2 regions of the Aminobacter sp. 01T433 genome follow, and region 2 is predicted to be linked to the other one. Evidence: predicted binding sites of a transcription regulator. Region 2 holds the regulator's gene; the other holds the start of a gene.
The links. Region 2 encodes PhoB, which activates phosphate uptake and scavenging genes when phosphate is short. Its sites were predicted from a motif close to TGTCATNNANCTGTCAT; they were not measured.
Positions count from the first base shown of each region.

Region 1: the regulator PhoB is predicted to act here: its motif matches at 2,281-2,297, upstream of AC1DLV_RS06825 (LTA synthase family protein).

Region 1 covers NZ_JBFTPR010000003.1:317,826-321,239, reverse strand. The annotation lists gene AC1DLV_RS06825 (LTA synthase family protein) at 277-2,133, opposite strand; gene fabD (ACP S-malonyltransferase) at 2,564-3,414, shown strand, end outside.
Region 2 covers NZ_JBFTPR010000005.1:218,290-221,703, forward strand. The annotation lists gene AC1DLV_RS10325 (ROK family protein) at 1-754, shown strand, start outside; gene AC1DLV_RS10330 (GCG_CRPN prefix-to-repeats domain-containing protein) at 935-1,240, shown strand; gene phoB (phosphate regulon transcriptional regulator PhoB) at 1,322-2,011, opposite strand; gene phoU (phosphate signaling complex protein PhoU) at 2,034-2,741, opposite strand; gene pstB (phosphate ABC transporter ATP-binding protein PstB) at 2,783-3,414, opposite strand, start outside.

The DNA.
Region 1 (3,414 bases), on a different contig from region 2:
CGGCGGCTAGAGCCTCTGCGACCTCGCTGACCCTTCGAGGGCCTTACGGCCTCCTCAGGGGAAGAAAGGAGCACGACGAGACGGTCGAGAGCGGAGACACGGGAGGCGGAAGCGTTTTCGCTTCACACGGCGACTTTCAAGAAAGCCTCCGGCCCTCCGTTCAGCCCCCAGCTGGGACCGGCAGATGGCGGGCGTCTACATGCTAAGTGCGGCCAAGGCAAGGGGCGGGGCCAAAAATCCCGCCGAAATCGGCCATTTGCCTGGGTTTTTCGCGGCTCAGCCGAGTGCCTCGGGTTGCAGGAAAAGCGGCGAGCGGGTGCGGTCGGCAACGACCTTGTCGACCGTCTCAGGGAAGAAGCCCTTGGCGCCGCGGCGCTTGCCGAACATCATGTCGTATTGCAGCCAGCGGAAATCGCGGATCGCCGGGTCGAGCTGCTTTTCGCGTGACCAGTCGAACACCGACTCGCCTTCGCGCGGCAGCAGCACGTTGCGATCGACGACCCGGAACCGGTCATGCAGGTCGCCAAGGAAGCCGGTGTAGTAGGGGTGGCTGATGCCGGCGGTCTCGAGCACATGCAGCGGCAGGAAGGCCGGGCTGATCGAGCCGATGTCGCGCGCGGGACCTGTGCGGTTCGACCACACCACCAGCGGCGTTTCGTGCTGGACCAGCATCTCGCCGATCGCCGCCTTGCGCTTGGCCACCGGCTCTTTCATGAAGCCGGTCTCGACATAGACGGGCCCGAGCGGTGGCAGGTGGTCGCCGAAGAAGGCGATCACGGTCGGGCGCTCGCGTTTGCTCGCCCAGTCCATCAGCCGCTTGAGGCCGCGGTCCGCGTCGGAAGCGCCCTCGGCATAGGTCAGGATCGAATCGCGTGCCCACTGTGTCGTTGCGGCCTCGACCTTGTGGGTCGTGTCGCTGTAGCGGTTCGGCTCGTAAGGGCCGTGGCTCTGCAGGGAGACCGCAAAGAAGAAGAACGGATGCTCGGTCGCATCGGCCTCGCGGATGATCTCTTCCATCAAGGCGGCGTCGGATGCCAGCGGCCCGCGCTTTTCGAGCGGCGGCAGGTTTTCTTCCGACATGAACTTGTCGAAGCCGAAGGCCTGGTAGACAGGCGCGCGATTCCAGAACCAGCTGCCGAACGGATGGATGGCGCGGGTCTCGTAGCCTTCGCTCTTGAAGAAGGTGGCCAGCGAAGGCACCGGCGCGCGGACATATTGCTGGTAGGGGATGGAGCCGGCCGGCAGGAAGGCGTTGGAGAAGCCGGTCAGCGCCTCGAACTCGACATTGGCGGTCATGCCGCCGAATTCGGGCGAAAAGACATGGCCCGACTGCGAAGCGCGTGCGTTCTTTATCGGATCGGGTGTGATCGATACGCCAGGCAGAAGCGTCGGATCCCAGAAGGATTCGCTCATCACGATGATGACGTCGGGCTTTTCCTCGGGCAGGGCCGCGACAGCCTGTTCAGGCCGGGCAATGGCGTCGATCGCTTTTTCGGAATAGCCCTCCGGCGCCTTGACCTTGGCCATCGGTACATTGAGCGCGAAGGCGATGGCAAAGCCGTTGGAGGCGTAATTTTCCTTCTGGTCCCACATCATCGGGATGATCTGGAGGCGGTCGCGCGTCCACGAGAAGGTCGCGTAGTCCATGATCGAGACAAAGAAGGCGAGGGTCGGAATGGCAATGGCCAGACGCGAGACGCGTGCCCAAAGCGTCAAGGTCGGCATGCGGCGGCGCCAGTAGCGCCAGGCCAGCACAAGCAGCGAGATGCCCACGATCAAGCCGACGGCAATGCCGATGCCGGCCAGCGGCCGCTCACGAACGAGCAGCGGCATCAATTCGACGATCTGGCGGGCGTAGAGGAAATCTGTCGGGTAGAGCGGGTCGCCGAGATAGAGCGATTTCTGATGGCCGACGAAGGCGAGCACAAGTGCGACGGGGGCAACGATCAACAGGCCGTTGTAGGGCCGGCCCAGGAGTGCATCGAGAGCGATGATCAAAAGGGCAAACAGTGCGACCGTCGTCCAGCTCGGCTTGAACGGCTGCTGGAAGAAGTTGAGGGTGTCGACGAAGGAGCCGCGCGCGACCAACTCGATGGCAAAGACCAGCACCGCCGAAACGGCGAGGGTGACCATCACCGAGCGCAACACGCACAAGGTATAGGCACGCCGGCCACGTGCTTGCGCGGCCTCGTTTTCGTCATCTCTGACGACGGCCTTGCCGTCCGCCAATAGCTTTGCCAACTCAACTTCCCCGGAGCCTCGACAGCGGCATCACGCAACTGTCACAAAACGGTCATCGAAAACCTAGCGCATATGGCAAAATTGAGAAGGATGGGGCAAACAAAAGGTGTTTCGTATTAATCATCTGTGATTATTTGCCCCAGCGGGGTCCTAAAGCCCTCAAGACTTGACTTCACGGTATCCATTGCGCCAGAGGCACAACGATATGGCGTGCTGCTTGTTCCCGAACGTGCAAGGGCGCTCCACGTGATAAGTCTGCGCCTCGCACCCGGTGAAACCGATTCCGGTTCGGGCCGATGCGGCAAGTAGCCAGGAGACCAACATGGCCGTTGCATTCACTTTCCCCGGGCAGGGCAGCCAGGCCGTCGGCATGGGCAAGGAACTCGCCGATGCTTTTCCCGAAGCGCGCCGCGTGTTCGAAGAAGTCGATGATGCATTGGGCGAAAAGCTTTCGAAGCTGATCTGGGAAGGTCCTGAAGAGACGCTGACGCTGACGGCCAACGCCCAGCCGGCGCTGATGGCGGTGTCGATGGCTGCCTTCAGGGCGCTGGAATCGCGCGGCCTGTCGCTCAAGGACAAGGTTTCTTATGTCGCGGGTCACTCGCTCGGCGAATATTCGGCACTTGCTGCCGCAGGCTTTGTTTCGGTCGCCGACGCGGCGCGCCTGCTGCGCATCCGCGGCGACGCCATGCAGGCGGCGGTGCCGGCCGGGCAGGGTGCGATGGCTGCGATCATCGGACTGGAGCAGGTCGATGTCGACGCGGCCTGTGCCGAAGCTGCCCAGGGTTCGGTGTGCCAGATCGCCAACGACAATGGCGGCGGCCAGCTGGTGATCTCAGGCGAGAAGGCAGCCGTCGAACGCGCCGCCAAGCTTTGCACCGAAAAGGGCGCCAAGCGCGCCCTGATGCTGCAGGTCTCAGCGCCTTTCCATTCGGCGCTGATGGCACCGGCGGCTGAAAAGATGCGCGAAGCACTCGCCGGCGTGAAGAAGCATGCGCCGATCGTTCCGGTTGTCGCCAACGTCTCGGTTCAGCCGATCACCGACCCCGAAGAGATCGCCGCCCGCCTCGTCGAGCAGGTCACTGGTCGCGTGCGCTGGCGCGAGACGGTCGAATGGTTCGGCAACAACGGCGTCACCACACTTTACGAAGTGGGCGCCGGCAAGGTGCTGTC
Region 2 (3,414 bases):
GGGCTCGCGCAAGCTGTTGTGGTCGCCGATCACCCCGCATGACGACATTCCCTTCGCCGACCGGCTCGAACAGGAATTCGGCGTGCCGGTGACGGTCGAAAACGACTGCAACATGATCGCCGAGGCCCTGCGCTGGCGCGACCCAGTCCGCTACCGCGACGATTTCATCGCCATCCTGCTTTCGCATGGCATCGGCATGGGACTGGTATTGAAGGGCGAGCTCTTCACCGGCACGCATTCGTCAGGGGGCGAGTTCGGCCACATGATCCACCGGCCCGAGGGCGCGCTTTGCCGCTGTGGCCGGCGCGGCTGCGTCGAAGCCTATGCCGGCAACTACGCCATATGGCGCAATGCACGTCTCGGCGACGAGAATGCCGAGCCGCTCGCCGATCTCTCCGACGAGGACATCACCGCCCTCGCCGACGCCGCCCGCGACCATGACGGCCCCGAGCGCGAGGCGTTCCGCAAGGCGGGCGAGGCCATCGGCTTCGGCCTGGGATCGATGTTTGCGCTGATCGATCCGGCACCGCTCGCCTTTGTTGGCGTGGGTGCTACCGCCTTCGACTTGATGGAGCCGCATGTCCGCGCGGCCATCGCCAAGACGGCCGGCGGGCTGCACTCGAAGGCGATCTCCTTCGACACCGAACCGAACGAAGTCCCCCTCATCCGCCTGGGCTGCCTGATGCGCGCCTTGCTCTATGTCGATCAGGAGATCTTCGCCGCAGGCCCAGCCCCCGCGCAGCACAGGGGCTGACATACCGCTCAAGGACATTTGATTTCGGCTGTCGCAATTACAACGACGGTCGCGACCATACTGGCACCCTGGATGACAGTCCGCGTCCGCCCCTTGAAGCAGGCTCCAGGCCTCGGCAAGGGAACCGCGAGTGGAACCAAACCTGGAACCGACTTGTCTTCCAGTTTCGGAGAACCCGCGATGACCAGTCTGCTGCGTAACATCCTGGCCGGCATCGGCCTTTTGTGTGCTTCATCGTTTTCTGCGTCAGCATCCCCGATCCCCGCACCGCTTGCCCCTGAAGCTTCGGCGATGGTCATTCCCATTGTACAGGGCTGCGGCGTCGGCGGCTGGCGCGGGCCGTATGGCGGATGCCGCTATGGCGAATATAGGCGGGTTGCGCCGCGCTACGGCAACGGCTGCCCTCCGGGCTATTGGCACGGCCCCTACGGTCATTGCCGCAACACACCTTATCATGGGCGGCTGCCGAACGGCGGATGGCGCTGATCGCACTTTGGCGACAAAGCGCCTGGTCGTGTCCGTCAAGCGTGCGGCGGGCCAAACGTCGTTGTCCCGCCGAACGGTCGCCTAATCCTCGCGGATAGCGTAGCCGGCGCCGCGGATGGTGCGGATCACGTCGGGCATGCGCCCGGTGTTGACCGCCTTGCGCAGGCGCCCGACATGGACGTCGACGGTGCGTTCGTCGATGTAGATCGTCTCGCCCCAGACATTATCGAGCAACTGGCTGCGCGAAAACACCCGGCCGGGATGCCGCATCATGAACTCAAGCAGCCGGAACTCGGTTGGCCCGAGCTTGATCTCGCTCTTCTTGCGGTAGACCCGGTGCGACTCGCGATCGAGCATGATGTCGCCGACCTTGAGGATCGAAGAAAGCACTTCGGGCTTGGCCCGGCGCAGCAACGCCTTCACCCGCGCCATGAACTCAGGCGTCGAGAACGGCTTGACCAGATAGTCATCGGCACCGGTCGAAAGCCCGCGCACGCGGTCGCTTTCTTCGCCACGCGCCGTCAGCATGATGATCGGCAGGCGTTCGGTGTCGGGCCGCATCCGAAGCCTGCGGCACAGCTCGATGCCGGAGAGTGCCGGCACCATCCAGTCGAGCACCAAAAGGTCGGGCACGTTTTCCTGAAGCCGTATTTCGGCCTCGTCGCCACGCGTGACGACTTCGACCTGGTAGCCTTCGGACTCGAGGTTGTAGCGAAGCAGCACGCCCAGCGGCTCTTCATCCTCGACGACCATGATCTTGGGGGCGATCATCGGCTGTCCTCTATGTTGGAGTTCAGGTGGCCGAAACCGGCGACGTGGTTTCTTCAACCTTCGGCCGGTGGAGCGGCAGCTGCGTGCCGGTCACCACGAAATACGCGTTCTCGGCGATGTTGGTGACATGGTCGCCAATGCGCTCCAGGTTTTTGGCGCAGAACAAAAGATGCGTGCAGGCAGTGATGTTGCGCGGATCTTCCATCATGTAGGTCAGGAGCTCGCGGAACACGGCGTTGTACTGGATGTCGATCTTCTGGTCGTCGGCGCGCAAGTTCTTCAGGCCCTCGGCCTGACGCGCGACATAGAGATCAACCACGCCCCGCACCTGGTCGAGCACCAGCTGTGCCATGGCATCGATCGAATGCGAAAGATTGCGTGGCGTCGGCGATTGGCCGACGGCGCCAACGCGCTTGGCGATGTTCTTGGCAAGATCGCCGATGCGTTCGAGATCGCCCGCCATGCGGATGGCGCCGACCACGGCGCGCAGATCCTGGGCCATCGGCTGGCGCTTGGCGATCAGCGTGATGGCGCTGTTGTCGAGTTCGCGCTGCTTGGCGTCCATGATCGTGTCGTCGGCGACAACGCTTTGCGCCAGCGCCTGGTCGGACGACAACAGCGCACGGATGGCACCGGCAACCATCGAGCTGCCAAGATCGCCCATGTCACGGATGAGCTGGTCGACATGCTGGAGTTCTTCGTCGAAGGACCGGACTGTATGTTCGCCCATGATTTATTCCTCGTCTCGTATACCGCGGCGAAAACGTCCACTCAGCCGAAGCGGCCGGTGATGTAGTCCTGCGTCCGCTTGTCGTCGGGGTTGGTGAACATCTTGTCGGTAGCGCCTTCCTCGACGAGATAGCCGAGGTGGAACATCGCGGTGCGCTGCGACACGCGTGCCGCCTGCTGCATCGAGTGCGTCACGATCACGATCGTGTAGTTCTCGCGCAGCTCGTCGATCAGCTCCTCCACCTTCGCGGTGGCGATCGGATCGAGTGCCGAGCACGGCTCGTCCATCAGGATCACCTCAGGCGACACCGCAATGGCGCGCGCGATGCACAGGCGCTGCTGCTGGCCACCCGACAGGCCGGTGCCCGGCTCGTTGAGACGGTCCTTGGCTTCGTTCCACAGGGCCGCCTTCTGCAGGCTCTTCTCGACGATCACGTCGAGCTCGGCCTTGTTCTTGGCAAGGCCGTGGATACGTGGGCCATAGGCGACGTTTTCGTAGATCGACTTGGGGAACGGGTTCGGCTTCTGGAACACCATGCCGACACGCGCGCGCAGTTCGACCACGTCGATCTTGGGATCGTAGATATCCTCGTTGTCGAGCGTGATCTTGCCGCCGACACGAGCTGCGTCGATGGTGTCGTTCATGCGGTTGAGGCAACGCAGGAAGGTCGACT